Regions from separate parts of the Streptomyces sp. NBC_01298 genome, predicted to be linked through region 1. Evidence: riboswitches for the same ligand, from Rfam matches in the RefSeq annotation. Region 1 holds a riboswitch; each other region holds the start of a gene.
The links. A riboswitch is a leader RNA that binds a small molecule or an ion and turns the genes downstream of it on or off. The one in region 1 is predicted to bind cobalamin.

Region 1 (10,300 bases):
CCGGCCGGGCCCGCTCCCACACCTCCGAACGCAAGTGGGAGACCTTCCGCCTGGTCGGCTCGCTCCACGGCCACACCATGGCCCACGGGGGCGGGGGCCGGCACACGCTTCAGCAGCCGCGACGGATGCCAGTACCGGCCACGACGCCCGGCGTCATGCCCACCGGCAAGACCACGACCTCGGGGAAGCCGGGTACGCGGAAGGCGACCTGGTGGGATCACACGGCCCGCTCGCCGTGGTGTTCGCGGGCGGCCCCGACTCCGGCAGGGGCGGCCTCGTACTGCCCGTGCGAATCCCGCAGCAGCCCGGCCAGTGGGCACGGGCCGAGCACTTCCTCGCCAGCCCCGGCCGCTGGCACAAGGTCGATCTTGTGCGCCGCCGGAAGGCGTCCGCACCGGGCGGCTGGGTGTACGAGGCGCACCTGATGCTCCTCGGCTCCGGCTACACAGCACCTGCAGTACGAGCCATGCGCGAGCAGGCCGCCGCGCTGGATCGGACCGGCGGGGTGGACGGCAACGTCTCCAACCTCTCCGTCGTCTCCCTGCCCGCAAGCCTCGATCCCGGCAAGGAAGCCCCGGCCTCCACCGAGATCACTCTCAGTCCGGAGGAGCGGGCGCTTCTGGAGCGGGAAGCGGAGAAGCGGCGCGGTCGTGCGCGGGCGCTTGAGCGTTCCCGCCGGGCGGCGAACACCGAGCAGTACGGGCTGTCGAAGAAGCAGGCCCGACGTGCGGAGCAGCGCGAGGCCAAGGGCCTGGAGCCCAAGGCTGTCACCGTGCCCGGCGGTGGCCGCGCCGCACGCTCGGATGGTGTGCCCAAGCAGGCGTTCCGCCAAGACCGGATCTCAGGCGGTTACCGGAAGCTGCGCGCCCACCAGGCCGAAGCCGCCGCCTCCGCCTCCGAACACCGCAGCCACCGCGCCCGCGCCGTTGCTCGCGAGATCATCGCCGTCCACGGCCCCACACTCGTGGTGGAGGACTGCGACATCCGCACCTGGTACCGGCTGTGGGGCAAGCGCCTGTCTCAGACCACACCCGGCCTGCTCGTAGCAGCCCTTGAGCGCGAATGCCAGGCGGCGGGCGGCCGTCTCGTACGGGCCGCCACATGGTCCACCGCGCTGTCTCAGCACTGCCTGTGCGGGGAGCGGGTCAACAAGTCGCTGCGGGACCGGGAACACAAGTGCATCGCGTGCGGCTTGGTCGGCAAGCGCGACATGGTGTCCGCTGCCCTGGCCTCTTTCGTCCGCTTCGCCGACGTGGACGACCCCAAGACCGCGTACCTGGACATCACCGCGTCCCGACACGCGCAGATCATCTTCTCCGAAGGGCTGGAAGAAGCCCTGCGGGAGTCAACCACACCGTGCCAGAACACCCCTCGGGGTGCTGGTCGCGTGGCAGTTCCACGTCAACGTGGAACCTCTGCTCCCCGAACCGCCGGACGGCGGTCCCGAGCAACCCCGGATGAGCCACGCCCCGTGCGTGACCACGCCGGAAAGCCCGGACACCGCCCCGGCTGCAACTCGCAGCTCACCCTCTGGTGACTTACGGATCAAGTCTTAGAAGTCCTCGTCCAGGTCAACAGTGCCCTCCACCGCGACCTGGTAGGCCGACGGGCGGCGCTCGAAGAAGTTCGTCAGCTCCTGGACGCCCTGGAGCTCCATGAAGGAGAACGGGTTCTGCGAGCCGTAGACCGGCGCGAAGCCCAGGCGGACCAGGCGCTGGTCCGCGACGCACTCCAGGTACTCGCGCATCGACTCGGTGTTCATGCCCGGCAGGCCGTCACCGCACAGGTCGCGGCCGAACTGCAGCTCCGCCTCCACGGCCTCCTTCAGCATGTCGACGACCTGCTGCTGGAGCGCGTCGTCGAAGAGCTCCGGCTCCTCCTTGCGGACGGTGTCCACGACCTCGAACGCGAAGTTCATGTGCATGGTCTCGTCGCGGAACACCCAGTTGGTGCCCGTCGCCAGGCCGTGCAGCAGGCCGCGCGAGCGGAACCAGTACACGTACGCGAAGGCGCCGTAGAAGAACAGGCCCTCGATGCACGCCGCGAAGCAGATCAGGTTCAGCAGGAAGCGGCGCCGGTCGGAGGCCGTCTCCAGGCGGTCGATCTTCTCGACCGAGTCCATCCAGCGGAAGCAGAACTGCGCCTTCTCGCGGATCGACGGGATCTCCTCGACCGCGTCGAAGGCGGCCGCGCGGTCGTCCGGGTCGGGCAGGTAGGTGTCGAGCAGCGTCAGATAGAACTGGACGTGCACGGCCTCCTCGAAGAGCTGGCGCGACAGGTACAGGCGCGCCTCCGGGGAGTTGATGTGCTTGTAGAGGGTGAGGACCAGGTTGTTCGAGACGATCGAGTCGCCCGTCGCGAAGAACGCGACCAGCCGGCCGATCATGTGCTGCTCGGACGGGGTCAGCTTCGCGAGGTCCGCGACGTCCGAGTGGAGATCGACCTCCTCGACGGTCCAGGTGTTCTTGATCGCGTCCCGGTAGCGCTCGTAGAAGTCCGGGTAGCGCATGGGGCGGAGGGTCAGTTCGAAGCCCGGGTCGAGCAGGTTCTTGTGGGTGGAGCTCATTACTGGCAGGCCTCGCAGGACTCGGGGTTCTCAAGGGAGCAGGCCAGCGCGTCGGCGTCGACGGCCTGCGGGAGCGGGGTGGCGGCGGCCGGGACCGCGGAGCCGGACGCGGCGCGGGCGATCTTCGTCGCCGGGCGCGAGCGCAGGTAGTACGTGGTCTTCAGCCCCTGCTTCCAGGCGTACGCGTACATCGAGCTGAGCTTGCCGATGGTGGGCGTCTCCAGGAACAGGTTCAGCGACTGCGACTGGTCCAGGAAGGGGGTGCGCGCGGCCGCCATGTCGATCAGGCCGCGCTGCGGGATCTCCCACGCGGTGCGGTACAGGTCGCGCACCTCCGCCGGGATCCAGCCGAAGCCCTGGACCGAGCCGGAGGACTCGCGCAGCGCCTCGCGGGTCTGGGCGTCCCAGACGCCGAGCCGCTTGAGCTCCTGCACCAGGTAGCCGTTGACCTGGAGGAACTCGCCGCTCAGGGTCTCGCGCTTGAAGAGGTTGGAGACCTGCGGCTCGATGCACTCGTACACGCCCGCGATGGAGGCGATGGTCGCCGTCGGGGCGATGGCGAGGAGGAGGGAGTTGCGCATGCCGGTCGCGGCGACCCGGGCGCGCAGCGCGTCCCAGCGCTCCGGCCAGTTCAGTTCGACGTCGTAGTGATCGGGGTGCAGGACGCCGCGGGCCGTGCGGGTCTGCTCCCACGCGGGGAGCGGGCCGCTGCGCTCGGCCAGGTCGCAGGAGGCCTCGTACGCCGCGAGCATGATGCGCTCGGAGAGCTTCGTGGACAGGGCCTTCGCCTCGGCGGAGTCAAAGGGGATCCGCAGCTGGAAGAAGACGTCCTGGAGGCCCATCGCGCCCAGGCCCACCGGGCGCCAGCGGGCGTTGGAACGGCCGGCCTGCTCGGTCGGGTAGAAGTTGATGTCCACGACGCGGTCGAGGAAGGTGACCGCGGTGCGGACGGTCTCGTCCAGGCGCTCCCAGTCGATGTCGCCCGACTCGGCGAGCACGAAGGCGCCGAGGTTGACCGAGCCGAGGTTGCAGACGGCCGTCTCGCCGTCGTTGGTGACCTCGATGATCTCGGTGCACAGGTTCGAGGAGTGGACGACGGTGCCCGGCTCGGCGGTCTGGTTCGCCGTGCGGTTCGAGGCGTCCTTGAAGGTCATCCAGCCCTGGCCGGTCTGCGCGAGGGTGCGCATCATCCGGCCGTACAGGTCGCGGGCGGGCATGGTCTTGCGGGCCAGGCCCGACTCCTCGGCCTTGCGGTAGGCGGCGTCGAACGCGTCGCCCCACAGGTCCACCAGCTCGGGGACGTCGGCCGGGGAGAACAGCGACCAGTCGGCGTCGGCGTTCACGCGGCGCATGAACTCGTCCGGCACCCAGTGCGCCAGGTTCAGGTTGTGCGTGCGGCGCTGGTCCTCGCCGGTGTTGTCGCGGAGCTCCAGGAACTCCTCGATGTCCGCGTGCCAGGTCTCCAGGTAGACCGCGGCGGCGCCCTTGCGGCGGCCGCCCTGGTTCACGGCGGCGACGGAGGCGTCGAGGGTCTTCAGGAACGGCACGATGCCGTTGGAGTGACCGTTCGTGCCGCGGATCAGCGAACCGCGGGCGCGGATGCGGGAGTACGAGAGGCCGATGCCGCCGGCGTGCTTGGACAGGCGCGCGACCTGGTGGTAGCGGTCGTAGATCGAGTCGAGCTCGTCCAGCGGGGAGTCCAGCAGGTAGCAGGAGGACATCTGCGGGTGCCGGGTGCCGGAGTTGAAGAGGGTGGGGGAGGAGGGCAGGTAGTCGAGGCGGCTCATCAGCCGGTAGAGCGAGGCCACTTCCTCGACGGCCTGGACCGAATCGTTCTCGGCGAGGCCACAGGCCACGCGCAGCATGAAGTACTGCGGGGTCTCGATGACCTGGCGGGTGATCGGGTGGCGCAGCAGGTAGCGGCTGTGCAGGGTGCGCAGGCCGAAGAAGCCGAAGCGGTCGTCGGCGCCCTCGGCGAGGGCGTGCCCGACCAGCGCGTCGAGCCGGCCCGCGTGCAGGCGTACGAAGTCGGCGGTGCGGTCGGCGATCAGGCCCTCGCGGTGGCCGACCTCGACGGAGCCGGAGAAGGAGGTGGAGCCCTGGCCGGCGGCCTCATCGCGGACGGCCAGCGTCAGCAGGCGGGCGGCGAGGCGGGAGTACGCCGGGTCCTCGGAGATCAGCCCGGCGGCCGCCTCGGTGGCGAGCGTACGGAGCTCCGCCTCGTCGGCGGCGGCGCTGCGGCCGCGCAGCGCGGCGGCGGCGACCCGGCCGGGGTCGGTGTCGGGCAGGTCGGCGGTCAGCTCGGTGAGCGTGCGCAGGAGCGCGGCCCCCGGACCCTCATGGGCGGACGGGTCGGACGCGGCGCGCGGTGCGGAAGGCGCGATGGTCACGGGGGGAGCTCTCCCTCGCTCGGCTCCGGGAACACCTTTGGTGCGGGGCGCGAGGGGGCGCACGTGGGGGAGCGCGTGCCTGGCAGGGCAGTGCGCGTGCGCCACGTGGCGTCCACCGGCCCAACCGCGAGGCCCGGACGTGTCTGCACCCGGTTCGGTCGAACCGGGAGCACTGTCGACAGGTCCTCGGACTTGCGGATGCGCCGATCGAGTCGGTGCATTTCATACCGTTGCGGGACAGTTCCGGATTCTCACCGGATTCCCCTGCGACGACAGCGAGCATGAGCATACATGTGGGGGCCGGTGCTTGCGTTGGCCCCCACATGTTGTGTCGCTCCTCGGGGGCGGCGCGCCGCTAGAGCTCCAGGCGGTAGGTGAGCAGGGGGAGGCCCGGAACCGGGTACCAGTCCCGCTCGGGGGTCCGTACGAAGCCCAGCCGGTCGTAGATCCGGTGCGCCCCGAGCATCTTCCGCGTGGTGGACAGCACCAGGTGGTCCACGCCCTCCAGCTCCCGGGCGCGGCTCACGCAGGCCCGTACGAGGGCTTCGCCCGCGCCGCGGCCGCGCGCCGCCGGGGAGACGGCCAGCATCCGGAACTCCGCCTCGCCCGGGCCCGCGATATCGCACAGCGGGCTGCCGGGAGGGGCGAAGGTCACACCGCCGAGCAGCGTGCCCTCGTACTCCGCGACGAGGACCTCGCCGTCGGGGGCCCGGCCGGCGACATCGCGCAGCCGGTTCAGGTAGGGGTCGTCCTCGGAGGAGTGCAGCAGTCCGTCGTCGAGGTACGCCCGTGCGGTGATCTCGCCGAGTTCTTCGTATTCGGCGGTCGCCGCCGTCCTGATGATGATGTCCATGGCATCGAGTGTGCGCCAGGGGAAGAGAAGGGGCCGCCGCGTTCCGTCGGGTGGACGGCGGAACGCGGCGGCCCCGTGGGCCCGGCCGTTCAGCGGCATCGGTCGGCCTCCGGGGCCCACCGGTTCAGCAGCAGCGGAACCCTTCGCGCGGGTCGCCCTCGCGGGCGTCCGTACGGGCCCGTTCGAAGGCCCGGCGCGACTGGACCGGCGCGTCCGGGTCGTGCGTACGGGCGTGGGCGACGTAGTGGTCGTAGGCCGCCTCGCCCGAGAACTCCCGTACGAAGAACCGGGCCCGGCCCAGCGCGTGGCGCAGGCGCGTCACGCGACCGGCTCCTTCACGCGGCCTCCGCCCGAGTCGAGGCCGGCCGCGGCGAGCTCGGCCCGCTCCTCGGCGGTGGGGATGAGGCCGGCCGGGGCGACGAGCTTGGACTCGGTCCACGGGACCTCGACCAGGGTGACCGACTCGGGCTTGCGGATGGCCTTGAGGCAGGTCCGGGCCGCGTCGACGAGCACGATGATGATCAGCAGGGCGAAGAACACCGACAGGACGCCGTCCACCGTGGCGTTGGTGACCACGGTGTGCATCTCGTCCATGTTCTTGGCGGGCTTGAGGACCTTGCCCGCGTCGATCCCGTCCTGGTAGAGGTCCCGCTGCGCGAAGAAGCCGATCTTCGGGTTGTCGGAGAAGATCTTCTGGTAGCTGGCGGTGAGCGTGACGGCCAGGTCCCAGGCCAGCGGAACGCCCGTCACCCAGGCCCACTTGAGCCGGCCGGACTTGATCAGCAGGGTGGTGCAGACGGCCAGGGCGACCGCCGCGAGCAGCTGGTTCGCGATGCCGAACAGCGGGAAGAGCTGGTTGATGCCGCCCAGCGGGTCCTTGACGCCGACCCACAGGAAGTAGCCCCAGCCGCCGACGACGACCGCGCTGGCGAACCAGACGCCCGGCTTCCAGCTGACGTCCTTGAAGGACTTGTGCACGTTGCCGAGGGTGTCCTGGAGCATGAAGCGGCCCACGCGGGTGCCCGCGTCGACCGTCGTCAGGATGAACAGGGCCTCGAACATGATCGCGAAGTGGTACCAGAACGCCTTCATGGAGGAGCCGCCGACCACGGCCGAGAAGATCTCCGACATTCCGAGTGCGAAGGTCGGGGCGCCGCCCGTACGGGACAGCAGGCTGGTCTCCTCCACGTCCTTCGCGGCCTGCGCGAGGGCCTCGGGGGAGATGGCGAAGCCGAAGTTCGTGACGGCCTGCGAGGCCGTCTCGACGGTGGCGCCGACGACCCCGCCGGGGGAGTTGATGGCGAAGTACAGGCCGGGATCGATGATGCAGGCCGCGATGATCGCCATGATGGCGACGAAGGACTCGGTCAGCATCGCGCCGTAGCCGATGACCCGGACCTGGGTCTCCTTCTGGATCATCTTCGGGGTGGTGCCCGAGGAGACCAGGGAGTGGAAGCCGGACAGCGCTCCGCAGGCGATGGTGATGAAGACGAACGGGAACATCGAGCCCGCGAAGACCGGCCCGTCGCCGCGCGAGGCGAACTCGGTGACCGCCGGCATCTTCAGCGTCGGCATGGCGATGACCACGCCCACGGCCAGCAGCCCGATGGTGCCCACCTTCATGAAGGTGGAGAGGTAGTCGCGCGGGGCGAGCAGCATCCACACCGGCAGGACGGACGCCACGAAGCCGTAGGCGATCATCCAGATGACCAGCGTCTCCTTCTCCAGGGTGAAGGTGTCCGCCAGCGAGGACTCGGCGACCCAGCCGCCCGCGACGATGGCGAGCAGCAGCAGCGCGACACCGACGACGGAGACCTCGGTGACCTTGCCCGGGCGCAGGACGCGCAGGTAGACGCCCATGAAGAGGGCGATCGGGATGGTCATGCCGATGGAGAAGACGCCCCACGGCGAGTGCGCCAGGGCGTTGACGATGACCAGGGCCAGTACGGCCAGCAGGATGATCATGATGGCGAAGACGCCGATCAGCGCGGCGGCGCCGCCGACCGGGCCGATCTCGTCCCGGGCCATCTGGCCGAGCGAACGGCCGTTGCGCCGGGTGGAGAAGAAGAGCGTGACCATGTCCTGGACGGCGCCCGCGAAGATCACGCCCACGACGATCCAGATGGTGCCGGGCAGGTAGCCCATCTGTGAGGCGAGCACGGGGCCCACGAGCGGTCCGGCGCCGGCGATGGCGGCGAAGTGGTGGCCGAAGAGCACCCGTCGGTCGGTCGGGTGGAAGTCGACACCGTTGTCAAGGCGTTCGGCGGGGGTGGCGCGGGTCTTGTCCACCTTCAGTACGCGGTTCGCGATGAAGCGCGCGTAGAAGCGGTAGCCGATCGCGTACGAGCCCAGCGCGGCGGCGAGCAGCCAGGCGGCCGAGATCTCCTCGCCGCGGGAGAGCGCCAGCACGCCCCAGCCGATGGCTCCCACGAGCCCGACCAGCACCCACACGGCCACGGCCTTGGGGGACATGCCCCCTGATGGAGAAGGCGAGTCCGGCGTGGTGCCCGGACTCGCCGCGTTCCGTACCGCCCCGGCAGCTTCCCGTTCCGGTTCCGTCATGATCCTCGTCCCCTCGTTGATCATCTGCGTGAGCGCAGGGAATCTACGGGGGACCGCCCGCTGGACGTAAGCCCCCGTCCGTATAGCGGAACGAGAGTCAACTACGAATCAGACGGCGGGACGCTGGAGTCGGGCGACGAACTTGTAACGATCGCCGCGGTATACGGAACGCACCCATTCGACGGGCTCCCCGTCGGCGTCCAGGGAATGGCGGGAAAGCATCAGCATCGGCAGGCCGACGTCGGTGCCGAGCAGTCCGGCCTCCCGCGGAGTGGCCAGCGAGGTCTCGATGGTCTCCTCCGCTTCGGCGAGGCGCACGTCGTACACCTCGGCGAGGGCGGTGTAGAGGGAGGTGTACTTGACCAGCGAACGGCGCAGCGCGGGGAAGCGCTTGGCCGACAGGTGCGTGGTCTCGATGGCCATCGGCTCCCCGCTGGCCAGGCGGAGCCGCTCGATGCGCAGGACCCGCCCGCCGGTGGCGATCTTGAGGAGACCGGCGAGGGTGTCGTCGGCCGTCACGTAGCCGATGTCCAGGAGCTGGGAGGTCGGCTCCAGGCCCTGGGCCCTCATGTCCTCCGTGTACGAGGAGAGTTGGAGCGGCTGGGAGACCTTCGGCTTGGCGACGAAGGTTCCTTTGCCCTGGATCCGTTCCAGCCGGCCCTCGACCACGAGCTCCTGGAGAGCCTGTCGGACCGTGGTCCGCGAGGTGTCGAACTCGGCCGCGAGCGTGCGCTCGGGCGGCACCGGTGTGCCAGGTGGAAGGGTTTCGGTCATATCGAGCAAGTGGCGCTTGAGCCGGTAGTACTTGGGCACGCGTGCCGTGCGGGTGGCCGCCCCGCTGTCCGGCTCCGTGATCGCCCCTTCGGTGGCCATCGCCGCCCGCCTTCCCGACTCCAGTTTCGTTGCCGTCACCGGCTCCTCCGATATGTGCGGTCACATCGTGACACGGGAGGGAGGGCGGGCCTCCTCCCTCCCCCAGGTGTCGGTCCGATAACGGACCGATCACCCGCTCATTAGACCCTTGACACCCCTAAAGGTCTAGGCCAAGCTCCAGCTACTGGTCTACACCAATATGGATCGGATCCCGGCCCCACGGGCAGTACTTGGTGCTTTTTGAGTCACCGCGGCGGGCAAGGGAAGTTGCAGGCAGCATCCCTGAGGAGGGTGGCGTGAAGCGCAAGCTCATCGTGGCGGTCAGTGTCGTTGGCATGATGGCCGGAGTCGCGGCGTGCGGTAACGGCGGCGACGACAAGGCCAAGGCCGACTCGGGCCCCAAGGAGATCACCGTCTGGGTCATGGACGGCTCTGCGCCGAAGGCCTGGATCGACGCGGTCAACGCCGAGTTCTCGGCCAAGCACCCCGGCGTCACCGTCAAGGTCGAGACGCAGCAGTGGAAGGGCATCCAGGAGAAGGTCACGACGGCCCTCTCCGAGGACACCCCGCCGGACGTCCTGGAGCTCGGCAACACCCAGACCGCCGGTTACGCGGTCACCGGTGGCCTCGCAGAGCTGACGAAGGACAAGGCGAAGCTCGGCGCGGACGCCTGGGCGAAGGGCATGCTGGCCTCGGCGGAGATCGACGGCAAGCTGTACTCCGCTCCGTGGTACGCGGCCAACCGCGTCGTGGTCTACGACAAGAAGGCCTACGCGAAGGCCGGCGTCACCCCGCCGACCACCCGCGACGAGTGGGTCGCCGGTCTGGAGAAGCTGAAGGCGGCCGACCCGAAGTCGCAGCCGATCTACCTGCCCGGCCAGAGCTGGTACGTCCTCGCGGGCTTCATCTGGGACGAGGGCGGCGACCTCGCCACCAAGGACGGCGCCAAGTGGAAGGGTGGCCTCGCCACCCCCCAGGCCGCTTCCGCGATGGACTTCTACAAGAAGCTCCAGTCCTTCTCCACCGCCCCGAAGGACAAGGACGAGGCGACCCCGC
Region 2 (10,300 bases), 4.5 Mb from region 1:
CGCGTCCACGACTCGACGCGCGCCCTAGAGCCACCCCTTCTTCTTGACGAAGACGAAGGTCCCGGGCGAAGCGGCGAGGACGGTGCCGAGGCAGCTTGTTCGGGCGGTCCATTCCCCTCGGCCGGGTCGAAGGTCCCTTCCGGTGGGAGCGCGAAACGCCCCGCCCGGCCCGACGGGCCCTCGGGGGCGCGGGGGTCGGACGGGGCGTACGGCGGGGCGGGTCAGTACCTGAGCGCGGTGCCGAGGGAAGCGCGCACCTCGCCCGAGAGCTTGTGGGTGCTGCGCGCCGTCGCGTCCTTGGGCTGCCCGGCGGGCACGTCGGAGACGGTGACGACCACCGTGTCCAGCGGGTTGCCGGAGGCGTCCTTGTAATCGACCTGGACGGCGAAGGACTTCGTCGACGCGTCGGTGTTGCGGGCCGTGACGGTGACGGCCGACAGTCCGTCGCCGTCGGTGGTGACGCTGCCGAGCGTCACCGCGTCCTTGGCGTCGACACCGTCCTTGACCTCGTCCAGCTTCTTCTTCGCGGCCGCGGTGGCCGAGTCGAACGCGTCGGCGGCCTGCGACTGGGCCGAGGCGGCGGCCGAGGCCGCCTTGGACACCCCGCTCGACACGTCGCCGTCCGAATCGGAGCAGCCGGCCGTGGTGGTGAGTACCGCCACGGCGAGCAGGGCGCCGCAGGCGCCGCGGATCGCCTTCTTGTGGTGCGCGCGGGTCTTGTGGTGCACGGGGGTCAGGGGCATGTGACGCCGACCTGGGCCGCGACGAGGGTCTCGTCGAACTTCTGGATCTGGGGCTTCAGCTGGGTCAGGGCCTCGGATCCGGTGGTGTCGCCGGGCAGGTTCCCGAAGCCGGACTTGAGGTCGCCGACGGCGGTGCCCACCGCCGACTTCTTCGCGGCTTCCAGGTCCTTCAGGGAGGAGGAGACGTTGTCCCAGTCCTTCTGGACCGCGTCGACGGCGTCCTTTACCTGGTCCTTCGTCGCGGAAGCCGGGTCCAGGGCCGCCAGTTTGGCCTGGTCGGCCTTCAGGGTGGACAGACCGGTGCAGAGCTCCGAGGCGGCCTGGGTCGCCTGCGCCTTGGGGCTCGGGTCGTCCGAGGAACAGGACGTGAGGAACAGGGCCGCGGCCGCGCCCAGGGCCGCGGTGATCGGGAGACGCTTCATGGAAATCCTTCCCCTTTCGGAACTTCTGGTCAAAACCTGACATACAAACTAATGAGCTGCATCCGGGGGGAGTTCGGGCAGCCGGCTCCCGGCGGCCGATACCGCCTCGTCCACGGTGCGGTGTATCCCGTGCGCGGCCAGGTGATCGCCCAGCGGATGGCGGGAGAGTTCGGCGGCGGCCGGTGAGCGCAGCCGGGCCAGGTGCAGGGCGACGCCCCGCCGGTCGAGTTCCTCGCGGAGTTCCTCCAGGGTGTCCAGGACGGGAACGCCGAGCTGGTAGCAGGCGGTGAGGTCCAGGACCACGGCCCGGGGCGCCACCGGGGCGCCGCGCGTCTGCTCCAGTACGGCCAGCCGCACCCGGTCCACGTTGCCGAAGAAGAGGCTGCCGTCGGGGCGCAGGACGAGTACGGCGGGGTCGGTGGCGGCGTCCTGGTGTCCGGCGGTGTCGCCGTACAGCCGGGTCCCGGGCAGTCGGCCGAGGAGGGCGACGTTGCGCCGGCCGGCCGCGCCGATGAACAGCACGAGGGAGAGCGCGACGGCGAGCAGCAGCCCGGGCAGCAGGTCGAAGAGGAGCACGCCGAACAGGGAGGTGAGCGCGACCAGAAGGCTGCGCCGGTCCAGGCGGAAGTAGCGGCGCAGCTCCCCGACCCGCAGGAAGCCGCGTACGGCGAAGATGACGATGGCCCCGAGGACCGGCTCGGGCAGGTCCGTGAACAGCGGGGTGAGGAAGGCGCCGGTCAGCAGGATCAGCCCCGCCGCGATCAGCGAGACCATCGGGGTCCGGCCGCCCGCTCCGGCCGCGGCCGCGCTGCGCGAGGCGCTGCCGGAGACGACGAAGCCGCGGAAGAACCCGACGGCGATGTTGGCGAAGCCGATGGCGGCCATCTCCCGGTCGGCGTCCACCTCCTGGCCGTGTTCCCGGGCGAAGCGGTTGGCGATGCTGAAGGCCTCGGCGAAGACGACCAGGGCCACGCCCAGGGCGCCGCCGAACAGTGCGATCCAGTCGGCGGCCGGGATCCCCGGCAGGTGGGGGACCGGGATGGCCGAGGGGATGTGGCCGACGGTGTCGACGCCGTGGCCTTCGAGGTCGAGGGCCGCCGACAGGAGGAGGGCTGCCACCAGGACGATCAGGGAGGCGGGCAGGCGCGGGAAGAAGCGCTCCAGCAGGAACAGCACGGCGAGCGCGCCCGCCCCGACGGCCAGCGTGACCAGGGACCAGTGCGGGGCTCCGGACAGGACGGTCCACAGCCGCTCGAAGAAGTCGCCGTCACCGCCGGACACGCCGACGAGCTTGGCGGCCTGCCGGACGACGATGGTCAGCGCCATCCCGAACAGGAAGCCCACCAGGGCCGGTTCGGCGAGGAATGCGGTGAGGAACCCGAGCCGGGCCAGCCCTGCCGCCAGCAGCACCGCGCCCACGATCACCGACAGGGCGGCCGACAGCCCCACGGCGTCCCCGGGGGCTGCGCTGACGGTCGAGACGGTGGCGGCCGACAGCACGGCCGCGGCCGAAGTGGCCCCGATGAGGAGAAAGTTGGAGCGGCCCAGCAGGGCGTATACGAGCAGGGCCACCGGGGCCGCGTAGAAGGCGTTCTGCGGGGGAACCCCGGCGATCTGCGCGTAGGCCACGCACTCGGGCACGATCAGCGCCCACGCGGTGAGGGCCCCCAGCGTGTCGCCCCGCAGCAGCCTGGCGCGGTAGCGGCGCAGCCAGGGGGCCACGAGGCCCGCCGCGGTCCTGTTCTCGGGTCCTGCCGTCCGCGGAACGCTCACCGCTCGGGCCCCTTCCTCAGCTCGGCGATAATCCCGCACGGGGCGGCGGTCGCGCCGCCGCGGCCCGCGACCGGGGGAGGGCCCCCGGTCCCGAGCCGCGGCGGTGTCTCGATGGGTGCCCGCTCAGGCCGCGAAGACCTCGCGGAGCTGCTGCTCCTGCGTGCCGGAGAGGTTGGAGCGGATCAGCTGGGCCTGTCCGCCCGGGAAGGCGCCGCGGACCCGCTCGACCACGGCGTCGGAGGAGAGCAGGAACAGCGCGGAGGTTCCGGGCTTCACCTCGGACTTCACCTCGTCGATGAACTGGTCGTCGATGCCCACGTCGGAGAGGGATCCGCCGATGGCCCCGGCCGCCGCGCCCACGGCGGCGCCCAGCAGCGGCACGAAGAACAGGAGCCCGAAGAGCATGCCCCAGAAGGTGCCGGAGAGCGCGCCCGCTCCCGTGAGGCTGTTCAGCTGCTGGGTCTTCGGCTTCTTGGCCTCTTCGTGCCAGGTGACGACGGCCGCGTCGTGCACCTGTATGAGCTGTTCCTTCTGCAGGGCGAGCAGGGCGGACTCCGCCTGCTTCGCTCCCTCGGGAGTGGGGAACTTCCAGACGGTGAGAGTCGTGGATGCCACGTAACGCTCCAGTTCATGGACGGTGTTGCCGGCGTCCAGTACAACCCATAATCAGACAATTCGCCACAATTCTTCTCAGGTGACTTGCTGTCACCTGTCGAGTCGTCAGAGTGATTCGCCCGTACCCGGCTGTCCGGTGGGACGGATCCGCCCCAGCCGCCGGCCGGCCGCCGACCACGCCGGCGCCGAGGCCGTCGCCGCGGACGACGTGGGTCGAGCACCGCGAGCGGGAGAAGTAGCCGGTCACGACGGGAGACGCCCTCCCCGTGTCTCATTTCACCGTCCGGCATGTGCGAAGTCGCGCTCGTTCCCCGGTCGGTCGATCTAGTGTGGGCCGCGCAGCTGGTTCGCCCCCGTCCGCCAGGCGGGAGGCGTCGTAAGAGGGAACCCGGTGGGAATCCGGGACTGCCCCGCAGCGGTGAGTGGGAACGACCGCCGTCATACGCACTGGGACCGCAAACGGTCCTGGGAAGCGACGGCCAGTAGGTGCGGACCTTGGTGGTCCGCGCGCCCGCGAGTCCGAAGACCTGCCCGTTGCCCGTGCGCGATCGACCGCGCGCGGTTTCCCGGTGACCTCGTGGGCGGGTCGGCGTGCACCTCGGGCGGACCCCTCCGTCGCGTACCCAGCCGTACGCGACCCCGGCGGCCCCGCCCGTTCCGGCACCCTTCGCGTCCGCGACCCGTCACCGGGTTCATGGAGACACGCTCGCGAAGGAGAGTTCCGTGACCAACGAGTCCGCAGCCGAGTCCGCAGCCGAGCCCGTACGGGCCACCGTGTACGGCTACCCCCGCCAGGGACGGAACCGGGAACTGAAGAAGGCGATCGAGGGCTACTGGAAGGGCCGCGTCACCGCCGAAGTCCTCCGGGAGACCGCCCGCGACCTGCGCCGGGCCAACTGGGCCCAGCTCGCCGAGGCCGGCATCACCGAGGTTCCGACCGGCGACTTCTCGTACTACGACCACGTCCTGGACACCACGGTCATGGTCGGCGCGATCCCCGACCGCCACCGGGCCGCCGTCGCGGCGGACGCCCTGGACGGCTACTTCGCGATGGCCCGCGGCACGCAGGACGTGGCACCGCTCGAGATGACCAAGTGGTTCGACACCAACTACCACTACCTGGTCCCCGAACTCGGGCCCGACACCGTGTTCACCGCCGAACCGGCCCGACAGGTGGCGGAGTTGAAGGAGGCCCTGGCCCTCGGCCACACCGCCCGCCCGGTCCTGGTCGGACCGGTGACCTACCTCCTCCTCGCCAAGCCCGCACCCGGAGTGGCTCCCGGCTTCGACCCGCTCGCCCTGCTCGACCGGCTGCTGCCCGTCTACGCGCGCGTCCTCGCGGAACTGCGCGCCGCGGGCGCCGCATGGGTCCAGCTCGACGAGCCAGCCCTGGTCCAGGACCGCACCCCGGCCGAACTGAACGCGGCGGCCCGCGCCTACCGCGAGCTCGGCGGCCTCACCGAGCGCCCCAAGCTGCTCGTCGCCTCCTACTTCGACCGGCTCGGCGAAGCCCTGCCCGTCCTGGCGAAGGCGCCCGTGGAGGGCCTCGCCCTCGACTTCACCGACCGGGCCGCCGCCAACCTCGAGGACCTCGCCGCGGTCGGCGGCATCCCCGGCAAGCGACTGGTCGCGGGCGTGGTCGGAGGCCGCAACATCTGGATCAACGACTACCAGGAGTCGCTGACCACCCTCGGAACCCTGCTCGGCCTCGCCGACCGGGTCGACGTGGCCGCCTCCTGCTCCCTGCTGCACGTCCCGCTCGACTCCGACGCCGAGCGCGACATCGATCCGCAGATCCACCGCTGGCTCGCCTTCGCCCGCCAGAAGACCACCGAGATCAGCACCCTGGCCCGGGGCCTCGCCCGCGGCACCGAGGCGATCGCGGCCGAACTCGCCGCCAACCGGGCCGACCTGGCCTCCCGCGCCGCCTCCCGGATCACCCACGACCCGGCGGTCCGCGCCCGCACCGCGGCGATCACCGAAGCCGACGGCCGCCGCGCCCAGTCCTACACCGAACGGGCCGCCGCGCAGCGCGCCCACCTGGGCCTGCCGCTGCTCCCCACCACGACCATCGGCTCCTTCCCGCAGACCACCGAACTGCGCACCGCCCGCGCCGACCTGCGCGCCGGACGCATCGGCACCGCGGCCTACGAGGACCGCATCCGGGCCGAGATCCGCGAGGTCGTCTCCTTCCAGGAGAAGACGGGCCTCGACGTGCTCGTGCACGGGGAGCCCGAACGGGGCGACATGGTCCAGTACTTCGCCGAGCAGCTGACCGGCTACCTCGCGACCCAGCACGGCTGGGTCCAGTCGTACGGCACCCGCTACGTCCGCCCGCCCGTCCTCGCCGGGGACGTCTCCCGCCCCGACCCGATGACCGTCCGCTGGACCACGTACGCCCAGCGGCAGACGGCCAAGCCCGTCAAGGGCATGCTCACCGGTCCCGTGACCATGCTCGCCTGGTCCTTCGTACGCGACGACCAGCCCCTCCGCGAGACCGCGCGCCAGGTCGGACTCGCCCTGCGCGACGAGGTCGAGGACCTCGAAGCGGCCGGCACGTCCATCATCCAGGTCGACGAGCCCGCCCTGCGCGAAACCCTGCCGCTGCGCGCCGCCGACCACGCCGAGTACCTGGCGTGGGCCACGGAATCCTTCCGCCTCACCACCAGCGGCGTCCGGCCGGACACCCAGATCCACACGCACATGTGCTACGCGGAGTTCGGGGACATCGTCGGGGCCATCGAGAGCCTGGATGCCGACGTCATCAGCCTGGAGGCGGCCCGCTCGCACATGCGGGTCGCCGACGAGCTCGCCGGCGCGGGCTACCCGCGCGAGGTCGGCCCCGGGGTCTGGGACATCCACTCCCCGCGCATCCCCTCGGCCTCGGAAGCGGCTGCCCTGCTGCGCAAGGGACTTGGGGCGATCCCCGCCGAACGGCTCTGGGCCAACCCCGACTGCGGCCTGAAGACCCGCGGCTGGCCGGAGACGAGGGCCTCCCTGGAGAACCTCGTCGAGGCGGCCCGCCGGGTGCGCTCGGAGAACCCGCCCAGGGCCTGATCCCCAACAGGACGGCGGGCACGCGGAGTTCCCGTGTGCCCGCCGCCTTCCTGCCGGTGCGTCAGTGCACGGACCCGGCGGAAGCGGGCTCCCTTTCCGGGGCGTCGTCCCCATCGGTGCGGCCGATGTGGTTGAAGGCGAGGTTGAGCAGCACCGCGGCGACGCAGCCGGTGCTGATTCCGGAGTCGAGGATGATGCGCATGCTCTCCGGGAAGCCGTGGTAGAAGCTCTCGCTGGCCATGGGGATCACGCCGACGCCGAGGCTGATGGCCACGATGAGGACGTTGTCACCGCGCTCGAGCCCGGCCTGGGCGAGGGTCTGGATGCCGCTGGCGGCCACGGTGCCGAACAGGGCGAGGCCGACGCCGCCGAGAACGGGCTGCGGCACCAGGGAGACGACCGAAGCGAGGAACGGGCACAGGCCCAGCAGGATGAGGATGCCGCCGCTCGCGGCCACGACGTAGCGGCTGCGGACCTTGGTGATGGCGACCAGGCCGACGTTCTGCGCGAAGGCGCTGGCGGCGAAGCCGTTGAAGAGGGGGCTCAGCGCGGTGCCCAGGCCGTCCGCGCGCAGCGCCGCGGCGAGGGTCTTCTCGTCCGCGGGCTTGTCGACGATCTGACCGAGGGCGATGACGTCGGCGGTGCTCTCGGTCATGGAGACGACCATCACGATCATCATGGAGACGATCGCGGCGACGGCGAACTGCGGGGCGCCGAAGTGGAAGGGCGTGGGGAAGCCGATCACGTCGGCGTCGGCCACGGCGCTGAAGTCGGCGAGGCCCAGGGGCAGGGCGATCAGGGTGCCGGCGACGAGGCCGAGCAGGATGGATATCTGCTTGAGGAATCCGCGCAGGACCCTGCGGAGCACCACGGTGATCAGCAGGGTCACCGCGGCGAGGGCGATGTGCTCGACGTCTCCGTAGTCCGGGGCCTGCGGGTTGCCGCCCTGGGCCCAGTTGAAGGCGACGGGCAGGAGGGACAGGCCGATCAGCGTGATCACGGTGCCGGTGACGACGGGCGGGAAGAACCGGATGAGTTTGCAGAACCAGGGGGCGAGCAGGAAGCCGAACACCCCGGCCACGATCACGGCGCCGTAGATCACGGGCAGCGCGTCCTCGGGTCCCTCGGCCTTGGCGATGGCGAGCATCGGGGCCACGCCGGCGAAGGAGACGCCGTTGACGAAGGGGAGGCGCGCGCCGATGTTCCAGAAGCCGAGCGTCTGCAGCAGGGTGGCGATGCCGGCGGCGAAGAGGCTGGCGCTCATCAGGAACGCGATCTCGCCCTGGCTCAGCCCCACACCGATGCCGACGACCAGGGGCGGGGCGACGACTCCGGCGTACATGGCCGCCACGTGCTGGAGGCCGGCGCCGAGGAGCTTCCCGAAGGGCAGGGTCTGGTCGACGGGATGCTTCGCGGCGGGCGCCGCGTCCGGGTCCGGGGCGGGTGCCGGGGTGGGGCTGGGGGCGGCGGTGGACGACATGGAAGGACCTCCAGGACTGCTGTGGCACGGCGGTCGCCGGGGGAGGGGCGCGCTGGGGCGCGGCCTGTGCCTCGGGGGGCCGTGTGGACTGGTGCGAGGACGCAGTCGAGCGGGCGGCAGAAGGGCCCGGGGGCATGGAGGTGCCCTGAGGTGACGGGGAACGGAAGAGTTGCCCGAACCGGGGTGCCGTGGGGTGAGCGAGCCCCGACGGCCCTGCCGAAGACTGCATGAACGGATCGTCCACGATGCGGAAAGCAGTTTCCGTATGGCTGGGTGGCTCTAGTGCCTCACGCCGAGGGGGTCGTGTCAAGACCCGGGATCGAGGAGGCGGGGGGAGTGGGCGGGAGGGGGTGGGAGGGAGGCGGGATCAGGCCGCCGGCACCCGCAGTCGCTGCCACAGCTGTTCGTCGATCCGGTCGAGGAAGGCCAGGGCCTCGCGCTCGACGGTTTCGGCGGCGGAGCCGGTCCTGCCGTGGTTGTCGATCCGCTGGTACTCCCGGTGGAGCTGCTCCAGGGCGCGGTGGATCTCCGCCGGTTCCACGGGTGCGATCTTCGCGACGGGGCCCACGTAGTTCGGCCACCACCCGGTGACCGCCTCGCGCAGCAGTACGCGCAACTGCCCCGTCCTGCCGCACGCCGTGACGAAGCAGGCGGGCGGCGGCCGGAGCACCTCGAACAGCGCCTGGGTCTGCCGTCCCGACCCGCGCCAGCGATTGCGCCGTTCCGCTTCGGCGTACCGGTCGCGCGTCATGCCGACCCCCACGGCCGCCTGCTCCACCGTCAGCCCGAGCAGCGTCCGGCACTGCAGGAGCGTGGCCGGTTCGCCGAGCAGTTCGCCCGGTGAGCACCACAACGCGGCCGCCAGCGCCTTGATCTGATGGCCCGTCGGTACCTCCGTGCCCTGTTCCCAGGCCAGCAGCGTGTCGGGGTGGAACGGGTGTCCTTGGAAGGCCGATACGGCCCAGGCGACCTGGCCGGGCGTGAGTCCGAGCCGCTCGCGCACGCCGACGGCGCGGCGCGGGTCCAGCGGGGGGTAGGGGGACATTTCGCCCGCGGAGGGGCTGTGGAGATCGTCTTGGGAGGGCATAGCCGCACACCGTAGGGCGAGGGGGCGCCCCCGCCAAGGCCCGGGAACCCGGCGGCTGCCCGGGGCGGGGGTCCGTGTACGCCGAAAGGGCGTGGTCAACGGCGATTGTGCGTACGTCCAAAGAATCGGAGGAATCGATTCGCCGCCCTGGAGGAGTTGACGGCCGGGGGGTCGGTTCGTAGGGTCGCTGTCGTCCACAGTGGAAAGTAAATTCCGCGATGAGGAATCGGGTCGTTCTCCGTACCCCGGAAACCGGCACGATTTCCGTATCCCTCCGGGCAAGTCCGTCCACTTGTCCGGCTCTTCCGGCCGTGCTTCGCCCCCGACCTTCCCCGCCGCCCGCCGGCCGGGAGGTCTCTCGGAGGGACTCTCCCCTTGCGCTCCCGTACGCCCTTCCCGCCCGAACGCTCCACCCCGCCCGACCCGCTCCACCCGTACGGACGGACCGCCCCGCCCGCCCCGCCCGGGCCGTCCTCTCCGTCCTCCCCGTCCGCCCCCGCCCATCCCGCCGACGAAGTGCTGCCCATGCGGCGTATGGTCCCCGCTGCCCTGCAGCACGTGGCCAGCATGTACGCGGGCCTCGCGGCGCCTCCGCTGATCATCGGCGGCGCCCTGGGGCTGACCGCCGCCCAGCTCACCGCCCTCCTCGCCGCGAGCCTGGTGGTCGCGGGCCTGACCACCGTCGCCCAGACGTTCCGCTTCTGGGGCGTGGGGGCCGGACTGCCCGTCACCAACGGCGTCTCCTTCGCCGTGGTGTCACCGCTCCTGGCCGCCTCCGTCTCACGGGGGCAGGACGCCCTGGCCCTGGTGTTCGGCGCCACCCTCGTCGCCGGGACCGTCTGCTTCCTCCTCGCGCCGGCCTTCTGCCGGCTCCTGCGCTTCTTCCCGCCCGTCGTGAGCGGCTCCGTCATCACGCTGGTCGGCCTCTCGCTGCTGCCGGTGGCCGGGGAATGGGCCCGGGGCGGCGACCCGGAGTCCTCCGGCTACGGCTCGCCGTCCAACCTCGCGCTGGCCGCCGGAACCCTCGCCTTCACGCTCCTGCTCCACCGGCTGCTCAGCGGACGCTTCCTGCAGCGGGTGGCCATCCTGCTCGGACTCGTCGCCGGCACGGCCGCCGCGGCGG
Region 3 (10,300 bases), 270 kb from region 1:
CGGCCACGAGCTCGGCAACCACACCCAGCGCCACCTCGCGATCAACACCCTGCCCGAGGAGCAGGCGTACGCCGAGATCACCGGCTGCGCCGACCGGCTCAAACGGCTGACCGGATCCATCGGCACCTGGTTCCGCCCGTCCCAGACCCAGTACGCCGCCCCCCTGGTGCGAAAACTGGCCCAGCGGGCGGGCTACCCGCACGTCCTCTCGTACGACGTGGACTCCCTCGACTTCACCTCGCCCGGTGCCGCGACCGTCGTCCGCACCGTCATCGGCCCGATCCACGCCGGATCGGTGGTGAGCCTGCACTTCGGCTACGCGGACACGGTCGACGCGATGCCGCCCCTCCTCGAAGAACTCGCACGCCGCGAACTGCGCGCGGTGACCACCACGGAGCTGCTGACCCCATGACGACCACCCGCCTTCCCCGGAAGGCCACCGCGCTGCTGGCCGGCCTGGTCCTCGCCGCCCTCGCCGGCTGCGGAGCGGCCGACAAGGGACCCGCCGAGGCGCTCGGCACGAAGGGGCCCGCCGTGCCCGCCAAGGCCGTGCCCGCCGTGCCGCCGGGCCTCGCCGGCATGCCGCCGCTCCTCGATCCGAACGACGTCTACGCGGCCGACCGGCCGAACAAGCTCTCCCCGGTGGTCAAGGACTTCCCGTCCCGCGTCTACGTGCCGAACACCAGCTCCAACACGGTGTCCGTCATCGACCCGGTCACGTACAAGGTCATCGACACCATCCCCGTCGGCATCCAGCCCCAGCACGTGGTCCCCTCCTGGGACATGAAGACCCTCTGGGTCAACAACAACCGGGGCCACACGCTCACCCCGATCAACCCGGCCACCGGCGAGGCCGGAAAGCCCGTGGAAGTGCACGACCCGTACAACCTGTACTTCACGCCCAACGGCAAGTACGCGGTGGTCATGGCCTCCATGGACAAGGAGCTGGTCTTCCGCGATCCGCACACGATGGACCGCGTGAAGACCGTCCCGGTGACCTGCTTCGGCGTCAACCACGCGGACTTCTCCGCGGACGGCCGCTACTTCATCGTGAGCTGCGAGTTCTCCGGCGAACTGCTCAAGGTCGACACCGAGAAGATGGAGGTCATCGGCCAGCAGAAGCTCCCCTTCGAGGGAGCGATGCCTCAGGACGTCAAGGTCTCGCCGGACGGAAAGACCTTCTACGTCGCGGACATGATGGCGCACGGCATGTGGGTGCTCGGCGGCGATAAGTTCGAGACCCCCAAGCTGCTGCCCACCGGAAAGGGCTGCCACGGCCTGTACGTCAGCCGCGACTCCAAGGAGATGTACGTCTCCAACCGGGGCGAAGGGTCCGTCTCCGTCTTCGACTTCACGCAGAACAAGCTGACCAAGAAGTGGGAGCTGCCCGACGGCGGCAGTCCCGACATGGGCGGGGTCTCCGCCGACGGCAAGGTGCTGTGGCTCTCGGGCCGTTACAACTCCGAGGTCTACGCCATCGACACCACCACCGGCAAGCAGCTCGCCAAGATCCCGGTGGGCAGCGGCCCGCACGGCCTCGCCGTCTACCCGCAGCCCGGCCGCTACTCCCTCGGCCACACCGGCATCTTCCGGTAGGCCGCGAGCGCGCGCTCGCGCGAGTGCGCAGGAGACGGCCGTGCCCCGGGAGCTCGCACAGCTCCCGGGGCACTTTGGACCGCTCACCGCCGCCTCCTCACCAGGCGACGGGGAGCCGCTCGGGAAGGCGCTTGATGAAGCCGGTCCGCCACACGAGGTTCTCCGCCGGCACCGCGAGACGCAGCTCGGGCAGCCGCTCGACCAGCACCTCCAGCGCGATCTCGGCGTGCGCCCGGCCCAGCGCGGAAGCCGGGCAGAAGTGCCGGCCGGCGCCGAAGGCGAGGTTGGCGTTGGGGCTCTCGCGCTCCAGGTCCAGCTCGTCGGGGTTCTCGAAGGCCTCGGGGTCGAAGTTGGCCCCCTCCAGCAGGACGAGCACCAGCTCGCCCTCCTTGACCAGCACGTCCCCGACCTGGATGTCCGCCATCGCGATGCGCGGCAGGCCGTCGCCGACGGACAGGTTCCAGCGGAGCAGCTCGTCCACGGCCTTCCCCATGCGCTCCGGATGCTTGCGCAGGTACCCGATCAGCTCGGGCTTCTGCAGCAGCGCCAGGACCGCCAGGGTCAGGAAGGCGGAGGTGGAGACGGCGCCGGCCCCGAAGAGGGAGACGGCGACGGTGGCGAACATGTCGTCGGTCAGGTGCGCCGACTCCTGGTCCGCCTCCTTCAGCTCGGCGAACTTGCCGAGGAGCCCCGTACGCTCCTCGGCAGGAAGCGCCAGCTGCGCCTTCAGCTGCTGCTCGAAGTAGCCGACGTCCTTGTACCAGTTGAGCGCGGAGTCGGCGAACGGTTCGCGCGCGGTCATGAACGCGACGTCCAGCCCCGACATCAGCCGGCGCCAGTCCTCGAACGGCACGCCCAGCACCTGGCAGTGCATGGCCGCAGAGAAGGGATCGGCGAAGCCGGCCCGCAGGTCGGCGGGCCCCCCTTCGGCGAGGAGCTGGTCTATGAGCTCGCCGGCCGTGGCGCGCAGCCGGTCCTGCAGGCCCTTCTGTCGCGGGTTGAGCGCCTTCATGACCGCGTTGCGCAGTCCGGCGCTGTTGATGTTGCCCATGTTGTTGACGACCTCGGGCGGGATCGTCAGCGCGTACTGGCGCGGGACGCCGTCGCCCGCCGTGTCCTTGAGGCTGAAGCGTTCGTCCTCCAGCACCTGCTTGGCCAGCGCGTAGCTGCTCACCAGCCAGGCCGGATCCCCGGTGAGGGTACGGACCTTCGCGACGGGCGCCTTCTCGCGCAGCCAGGTGCACTCCTCGGGGAGCACGTCGCCGCGCCGCGAGAGCGGGAAGTCGATGAGGGGCTCGGTGGTCTGCCCGGTGCCCTCAAGCTGCTCGACGCTCATCGACGGTCCCTTCGGTTGGTGCGGTGTGCGCGTTCGCGTGCGTGCTCGTGCTCGTGCTCGTGGTCGGGTGGTTCGGGTTGCTCTGCGCCTTTTCGTCCGGCTCGGGGCGCACCACGGCGTATGCCTGGTTCCTCGTCGCGCGCAGTCCCCCACCGCGCGCGAACAGGAGGTCGGTCATCGGCATCTTGACGTGGTAGGCCGCCACGGAGGACGGCACGTCGAGAATGCTCGGGGTGTCGATGAAGAACGGCAGCTCGGCCGCCATGTAATCGAAACACACCTGCAACTGTGCGTCGGTGATTGATTCACCTTCCCGCAACTTGGAACCGACAAAATGCAGGGCCATTTCCTCGCAGCCCTTGCGGAATTTGTCGTCGGTCTCCAGGAAATGGAGCACGCGCCGGTGCAGAAGTTGGTAGACGGGGTTCTCCTGGAACTCCGACAGTGCCCTCACTCGGATCTCGGCGTGCGGAGGTCCTGATTCCTCCACACCCTTCAGAATTCTTCGCCGGACTGCCTTGATTTCCTTTGTCGCACGCTTCTCCGCGTGTTCCCGGGTGTAGCCGAAGGCGGCGAACATCCTGTCCACGTGGAGGTCTGCGTAGACGAAGTCGACCTGTGCGAAGCGGGTCGTGGCCCACCGGGAGAGGCTGGTTATGCGCTCGGAGCTGAAGTAGCTGTTTCCGGGGCTCACTCCGATGAGCACATGGTCGCCGTCTTCCCAGATGTGGTGGCAAGTGCGGGTGAAGGGCAGAACTTCGAATGATGCGTCAGCTGTGATCGTCACCTGTGTGATCGCCCTTGTTGCCGCTTGTCCCTGGGAGCCCTGCGCTCCCGGTGTGGCGGCAATGTCGCTACGTTATGCGGTGGTCCCGGAGCGTGACAAGTGGGGGCTTGAATTGTTGGCTGGAATTATCGCTTCCGCACTACGGAAGAGTAATTGAATTTCTATCTGCCGCTCGAACGGGACCCGGGGCGTGAGGGGGGCGGGCATGCCGCTACCCTGAGCCGGTCAACAAGCACCAAGAAGGGGTGGACCCAGTGGCGGACATCGAGAGCGCACGGACGACGTTCGGCAAGTTCGACGTGAACGGTGACGGCTTCGTGACGGCCGACGAGTTCCGTTCGGCGATGGCGGCGATGGGCGACCCGTTCGTCACCGGCCCGGTCGCGGAGGCCGTGATCGCCGCGAAGGACTCGAACGACGACGGCCTGCTGAGCTTCGACGAGTTCTGGGCCTCCCTGAACAAGTAAGTCCCCGCGCCGCCTCTGGCCCCCTGCCGGGCCGGGGGCGCGCGTCAGGTCTGCCGACCGGTCCCGCCGGTCATGCCCTCCACCTCGGCGAGGGCCTCCTCCAGCCAGCGCAGCCAGAAGGTCTCCAGCCCGGTTCCCGCGTGCAGCACGACACGCCGCAGCCGGTCCTCGTCGGAGTCCCGGCCGGCCGGGAAGTCCTTCTCCTCGATGCCCTCGTACACGGCCAACTGGGCCCGGTGCAGCTCCAGATGCCGCCGCAGCTCCGCGGCCAGGCCCTGCGGCCCCACGACCGCGGCCGCCCGGATCCGCAGCAGCAGGGGATCCCGCACCGGCTTGGGATCCTGACGCTCCCCGACCCACCGCGCCAGCTCCGCGCTCCCGGCGGGCAGTACCTCGTACTCCTTCTTCTGTCCCCGTACGGGCCCCTCGCTGGGCAGTGCCCGGATCAGCCCGGCCTCCTCCAGCCGGCCGAGCTCCCGGTAGATCTGCTGGTGCGTCGCGGACCAGAAGTACCCGATCGACTTGTCGAACCGCCGGGTCAGCTCCAGCCCCGACGAGGGCTTCTCGAGCAGGGCGGTGAGGATGGCGTGCGGGAGCGACATGCGGCCATCCTAGGTTTGGGGGAGATCGAGGACCGCGATGCCGGTCTCCACGGCGACGGCCAGGCGGGACCCGTCGGGGTGGAGGGCCGTCACCGGCGAGGGGATGTGGGTGACCCCGTACGCCCCGTCCCGGCGGGAGACCGCCACCTCGGGCCACTGTGCGAGGACGGTGCCGTCGGTGGCTTCGATCAGGCGCGGGTGGCCGTACAGGGACATGACACGGCTCCCGCCGCACGGGACGACGGTTCCCCAGTCGTCGCCGCCGCCGCTGCGGTGCGTCCAGCGCCCCTGGGCGCAGGACCAGACGCCCAGCTCGGCCGTACGCAGTGCCCGGGGCTCCACACCCAGCCGGCGGAGAGCAGGCGCCGTCCGTCCGGACTCACGGCGAGCCGGGAGTGGAAGAAGTCCCGGGGCTCGCGGGCCGCTGCCGTCCGGCAGCGTGCCGAGCACGATCGGGTAGTCGTAGGCCGAGGCCTGGTAGGAGCTGCGGCTCAGCTCGCGCGCGATCCGCTCGCCGTCCAGGAGCAGGGCCTTCGTGCCGCGCTCCGTGTAGATCACTGCCCAGCGGCCGGAGGGCGAGTGTGCGGCCCGGTCGAATGCGCGCGGGTAACGCAACCCACCGGAGTGCTCGGTCCCGTCCGGGGGCCAGCGGCGGAACCCGCCGACCGCGTCCACCAGTTCTTCGCCGTCCCACCGGAGGGACAGTGGCTCGCTCGATGTCTCGATCATCATCACGAACCGCGAACCTACCTACTGCCAGGCGGCCAGCGCCTCGGGATTACGGGGCCCGGGGGCGTCCGCCGCCAGCAGGCCGTGGGCCCGCAACAGCGCGGCCACCGCCGGGGACCAGGCCGGCCGCAGGCCCGCCGAGGTGAGGAGGGACGGGTCCGAGAGGAGGGCCTCGGCCGGGCCGAAGCGGATGCCCGTCGGGGTCAGGACCGCCGCGTCGTCGGCCCAGCGGACCGCCAGGTCCACGTCGTGGGTGGCCATCACCACCGTGGTGCCGGACGCCCGCAGGCCGGCGAGGACGTCGAGGAGCCGCTCCTGGCCGTCCGGGTCGAGCCCGGCCGTCGGCTCGTCCAGGATCAGCACCCGTGGAGCCATCGCCACCGCCCCGGCGATCGCCGCGCGCTTGCGCTGACCGTAGGAGAGCAGGTGGGTGGGGCGGTCCCGGAGCGGGGTGATGTCCAGGGCGGCGAGGGCCGAGTCCACGCGGGCGCGGACCTCCGGAGCGGGGAGCCCCAGGTTCATCGGGCCGAAGGACACGTCCTGTTCGACCGAGGCCGCGAACAGCTGGTCGTCGGGGTCCTGCACCACGAGCTGGACGGACGTACGCAGCCGGGTCAGCCCGGCCCGGCCGTACGAGACCTCCGTGCCGTCCAGCCGCAGCGATCCCGCGCCGGGCCGCAGGCCGCCGCTGAGCAGCCGCATCAGCGTGGTCTTGCCGCTGCCGTTGCGGCCCAGCAGGGCCAGCGCCCGGCCCGGCGCGATGGCGAAGTCGACGCCGGTCAGGACCGCCGGGCCGTCCTCGTAGGCGTAGCCCGCGCCGGACAGCTCGATCAGGGGGGTGGCCACCGGGTTCACAAGAAGAGCCCCTTCAGGGTGAGGGTCAGGGTGATCAGGGCCGCCAGCAGGCCCGCGGTGGCCGTCAGGAAGCGCCACGACAGGGCCGCCTCCGGTACGAGGACCCGCAGGGCGCCGTCGTAGCCGCGTCCGGCCAGCCCCGCCTGGAGCTTGGCCGCGCGGTCGAAGGCCCGTACGAAGGAGGTGGCGGCGAGCCCCGCCAGGGAACGCCACACCGCCGCCCGACCGGTGTGCCCGAGCCGGGCCGCCTGGGCCCGGCGGACCTGGGCCATGGAGTCGAGCAGCAGGAAGCCGATCCGGTACATGACCAGCGCGACGTCCACCACCGGGGCCGGCACCCCGGCCCGGACCAGCCGGGGCAGGACGTCGGAGACCGGGGTGGTGAACGCGAACAGCAGCAGTCCGAGCGAGGCCGCCGAGGTACGCAGCAGCAGTTCGGCGGCGGTCCGGGGGCCGTCGGGGGCCAGGGAGACCGGCCCCGTGGGGCCGCCGACCGCGAACAGCAGCGGCAGCGCCCCGGTGAAGCAGAAGCCGAGCGGGATCCGGAAGGCCCGCCAGAGCTGCCGGCCGGCCACTCCGGCCGGGCCGAGCAGCACGGCGAGGGTGGCGGCGGCCACCAGCGGCCCGCCGGGCCAGGGCGGCAGGCACACGGCGGTGACCGTCAGCCCGATCCCGAGCAGGGCCTTCTCCAGCGGGTGCCGGCCGCGCCAGCGACTGCTGTGCGCGGCCACGTCGATCGGCAGCACCGCCTAGGCCTCCGGGCCGGTGGCGGTGGCGGTGGTGGTGGCAGCGGCGGCGGCAGCGGCCCCCTGGCGGCGGCCCTTGCGGACGCCGAAGTAGTACGCGAGCACGCCCGCGCCCAGTGCCGCCTGCAGGGCGAACAGCGCGGACTCGACCTCGCCGGAGGGGGGCTCGTAGAGAGGGGAGAACCAGGGCTCGTAATCCGGCTTCAGCTCGGTGATCGCGGCCTCCGCCTGCGCGTCGGCGCCCGTGAAGGGCTCCTCCTTGCCCTCGCCCAGCCCCAGGGCGATCGGCAGCACGGCCAGCGCCGCCACCAGGAGCAGCAGCAGGCCGTTGATCTTCGTATTCTTGGACATCCCGCTCATCAGGCCGCCGCCTTCTCTCCGGTGGCCGTACCGGTACCACCACCGGTACGGGGGGCCGTCAGCTTCGCGACACCCAGCCTGACCAGGTCCGACTTGCTCGACGCCATCAGTAGCCGCATCACCAGGACGGTCAGCAGCCCCTCGCTCACGGCCAGCGGGATCTGCGTGACCGCGAAGATCCCCCCGAACTTCGCGAGCGAGCCCGCGACACCGGAGGCCGGGTCGGGGAAGGCCAGGGCGAGCTGCACGCTGGTGACGCAGTAGGTGACCAGGTCGGCGAAGAAGGCGCCGAAGAAGACGGTCACCATCAGCGGGAGCCCGGACGTGCGCAGCAGCCGGTAGACGGCGTAACCCGCCCACGGGCCGGCGATGGCCATCGAGAAGACGTTGGCGCCGAGGGTGGTGAGCCCGCCGTGCGCCAGCAGCAGGGCCTGGAACAGCAGGGTGATCGTGCCCAGCACCGCCATGATCGGCGGCCGGAACAGGATCGCCCCGAGCCCGGTGCCCGTGGGGTGCGAGCAACTGCCGGTCACCGACGGGATCTTCAGGGCGGACAGGACGAAGGTGAAGGCCCCGGACGCACCGAGCAGCAGCGTGCTCTCCGGGTTGGCCTTCACCTCGCGGGTGAGCGCGCGGACGCCGTGGACGACGAAGGGGGCGGACGCGGCGCCCCAGGCGACCGCGTGCAAAGGGGGCAGGAACCCCTCGGCTATATGCATGGGTAGGGAGACCTCTCCAGCACCTCGTGGATGGACAACGCGCCCCGGCCGGTCTCCTGGCTCACGGGTTGACGTCCATGCCCCGCCTTCCCGGGCAGCGCGGAACCTCCCGCGCAGCCCAGTGGCTTTCCCGCAGGAGTGGAGCCGGACTTCCCGATCACAGTGGCGAGGGCCGCACCGGTTTCCCACCGGTTTCCCGAACACCAAGGCCCGCTGACCCTAGTCGGCCGCACGGACCGGTCACAAACCCGCCCCCGTCGGGCCGGGCCGCGGCGGCCCCGGACGGATGCGGTCCGGTGGCGGCCGCGCCGGGCCCCGGCGAGGCTGGACGGGTGGCTACCGACCCCGCGCAGGACCTCGACTACTCCGACCTCACCGCCGTGTACGTCAACTGCACGCTCAAGCGATCGCCCGAGCCCAGCAACACCGAGGGCCTGATCGGGAAGAGCCGCGCGGTGATGGAGGCGGCCGGGGTCCGGACCTCGCTCATCCGGGCCGTCGACCACGACATCGCCACCGGTGTCTGGCCCGATATGACCGACCACGGCTGGGACGACGATCAGTGGCCGGTGCTCTACAGCCAGATCATGGACGCCGACATCCTGGTGCTGTGCGGCCCGATCTGGCTCGGGGACAACAGCTCGGTGATGAAGCAGGTCATCGAGCGGCTCTACGCCTGCTCGTCGATCCTGAACGAGCAGGGCCAGTACGCCTATTACGGGCGCGTGGGCGGGGCGCTGATCACCGGCAACGAGGACGGCGTCAAGCACTGCGCCATGAACATCCTCTACAGCCTCCAGCACCTCGGCTACGCGATCCCCCCGCAGGCCGACGCCGGATGGATCGGCGAGGCCGGACCCGGGCCCTCGTACCTGGACCCCGGATCCGGCGGTCCCGAGAACGATTTCACCAACCGGAACACGACCTTCATGAGCTGGAACCTCATGCATCTGGCCGCCCTGCTCAAGCGGGCCGGCGGGATGCCGGCGCACGGCAACCAGCGCTCCCTGTGGGACGCGGGCTGCCGCTTCGACTTCCCGAACCCCGAGCACCGGTAGCGGCCGGGCCCGGTCTCCCGCCGGCGGTGCGTGCTCAGCAGACGTTCGGGTGCGCGACGTCCAGGACGAAGCGCTCCGGGGCGTGCAGCTTGAACGAGGTGTAGGCGGGCTTGGTGTCGAAGGCGGCGCCGAGGGTGACGTACCCCTCGTAGTCGCCGGTGAGGGCGAGGCCCTTCAGCTTGGGCAGGTAGATCTTGACGAGCTTGGGCCCGAGGTAGACGTTGTTGCCCGCTTCGTCGTGTCCGGCGGCGGGGTGCAGACGGATCTCCAGGAAGTACCGCCCGGCCAGCGGGACGGGCTTGCCGGACCCGTCGTAGACCAGCTTCGGGACGGGGGTCACGGTGACCTCGGGTACGTATCCCCGCAGGTCGACGACCACCCGGTCGTACGTGCAGTGACCGCCCCAGCGGGCATTGACGACGAGCGGCGTGGCGGTGGCGGTGGTGGTGGCGGGTGTGGCCGGGGTTGCGGTCGTGGCTGCGGCGGAGGCCGGTGCGGCGAAGGCCAGAGTGGCGGCGAGCAGTGCGCCCAACCCCAGTGCGGTGGCCTGCCGGCGGCGTGGACGGTTCATGGCGTCCCCTCGATTCCGAGAGACGGGGAACGGTGTCAGCCGTGAAGACGCGCCCGGTACGACTGCGGTTGCACCGGGTTCACCGGGTTCGGCCGGTCCAGCCGGTTCAGCTGGGCAGGAGGGCGCTCAGCTCGGCGTCGAGGTCGTAGTACCGGTGTTCCCGGCCGCGCGGTACCAGCTCGGTCATCCGGCGGCACAGCGCCTGTACGTCCTTGGCCCGGGCGGACACCACGCAGGACTGCGCGCCGTTGCTGAAGGCGAGGAAAACCCGCGGCTCGGTGCCCTTCCAGCGCGGCCACACCTGGATGTCGCCCTCGCCGGTGGCGCAGACCTGGCCGTCGAGCAGCAGTTCCCGGGAGAAGACCCAGTGGGCGAGGTGCATCCCGGCACCCTCGAAGTCGAGGGAGATCTCGTAGGGCCGGTCGCTGCGGTACACGAAGACGCCCCGGACCGGGACGGGCGCGGGCGCGGCCT

Region 2: another riboswitch for cobalamin. It lies ahead of metE (5-methyltetrahydropteroyltriglutamate--homocysteine S-methyltransferase); the one in region 1 lies ahead of OG730_RS14465 (ribonucleoside-diphosphate reductase subunit alpha).
Region 3: another riboswitch for cobalamin. It lies ahead of OG730_RS13280 (energy-coupling factor ABC transporter permease); the one in region 1 lies ahead of OG730_RS14465 (ribonucleoside-diphosphate reductase subunit alpha).

The regions. Positions count from the first base shown of each region.
Region 1 is NZ_CP108414.1:3,258,184-3,268,483, reverse strand. Features, by position in the region: gene OG730_RS14475 (hypothetical protein) at 287-1,537, shown strand; gene OG730_RS14470 (ribonucleotide-diphosphate reductase subunit beta) at 1,553-2,566, opposite strand; gene OG730_RS14465 (ribonucleoside-diphosphate reductase subunit alpha) at 2,566-4,956, opposite strand; cobalamin riboswitch at 5,117-5,245, opposite strand; gene OG730_RS14460 (GNAT family N-acetyltransferase) at 5,312-5,809, opposite strand; gene OG730_RS14455 (CstA-like transporter-associated (seleno)protein) at 5,934-6,131, opposite strand; gene OG730_RS14450 (carbon starvation CstA family protein) at 6,128-8,281, opposite strand; gene OG730_RS14445 (GntR family transcriptional regulator) at 8,480-9,244, opposite strand; gene OG730_RS14440 (extracellular solute-binding protein) at 9,541-10,300, shown strand, end outside.
Region 2 is NZ_CP108414.1:7,746,744-7,757,043, forward strand. Features, by position in the region: gene OG730_RS35420 (MMPL family transporter) at 1-28, shown strand, start outside; gene OG730_RS35425 (hypothetical protein) at 222-743, opposite strand; gene OG730_RS35430 (hypothetical protein) at 734-1,165, opposite strand; gene OG730_RS35435 (SulP family inorganic anion transporter) at 1,214-2,938, opposite strand; gene OG730_RS35440 (DUF1269 domain-containing protein) at 3,062-3,553, opposite strand; cobalamin riboswitch at 3,880-4,102, shown strand; gene metE (5-methyltetrahydropteroyltriglutamate--homocysteine S-methyltransferase) at 4,277-6,610, shown strand; gene OG730_RS35450 (nucleobase:cation symporter-2 family protein) at 6,672-8,090, opposite strand; gene OG730_RS35455 (helix-turn-helix domain-containing protein) at 8,458-9,177, opposite strand; gene OG730_RS35460 (nucleobase:cation symporter-2 family protein) at 9,553-10,300, shown strand, end outside.
Region 3 is NZ_CP108414.1:2,984,134-2,994,433, reverse strand. Features, by position in the region: gene OG730_RS13330 (polysaccharide deacetylase family protein) at 1-412, shown strand, start outside; gene OG730_RS13325 (YncE family protein) at 409-1,596, shown strand; gene OG730_RS13320 (cytochrome P450) at 1,694-2,932, opposite strand; gene OG730_RS13315 (tRNA-dependent cyclodipeptide synthase) at 2,913-3,719, opposite strand; gene OG730_RS13310 (EF-hand domain-containing protein) at 3,974-4,186, shown strand; gene OG730_RS13305 (PadR family transcriptional regulator) at 4,231-4,788, opposite strand; gene OG730_RS13300 (hypothetical protein) at 4,798-5,520, opposite strand; gene OG730_RS13295 (energy-coupling factor ABC transporter ATP-binding protein) at 5,539-6,363, opposite strand; gene cbiQ (cobalt ECF transporter T component CbiQ) at 6,369-7,118, opposite strand; gene OG730_RS13285 (energy-coupling factor ABC transporter substrate-binding protein) at 7,122-7,469, opposite strand; gene OG730_RS13280 (energy-coupling factor ABC transporter permease) at 7,478-8,197, opposite strand; cobalamin riboswitch at 8,227-8,420, opposite strand; gene OG730_RS13275 (flavodoxin family protein) at 8,530-9,255, shown strand; gene OG730_RS13270 (AMIN-like domain-containing (lipo)protein) at 9,290-9,826, opposite strand; gene OG730_RS13265 (SsgA family sporulation/cell division regulator) at 9,933-10,300, opposite strand, start outside.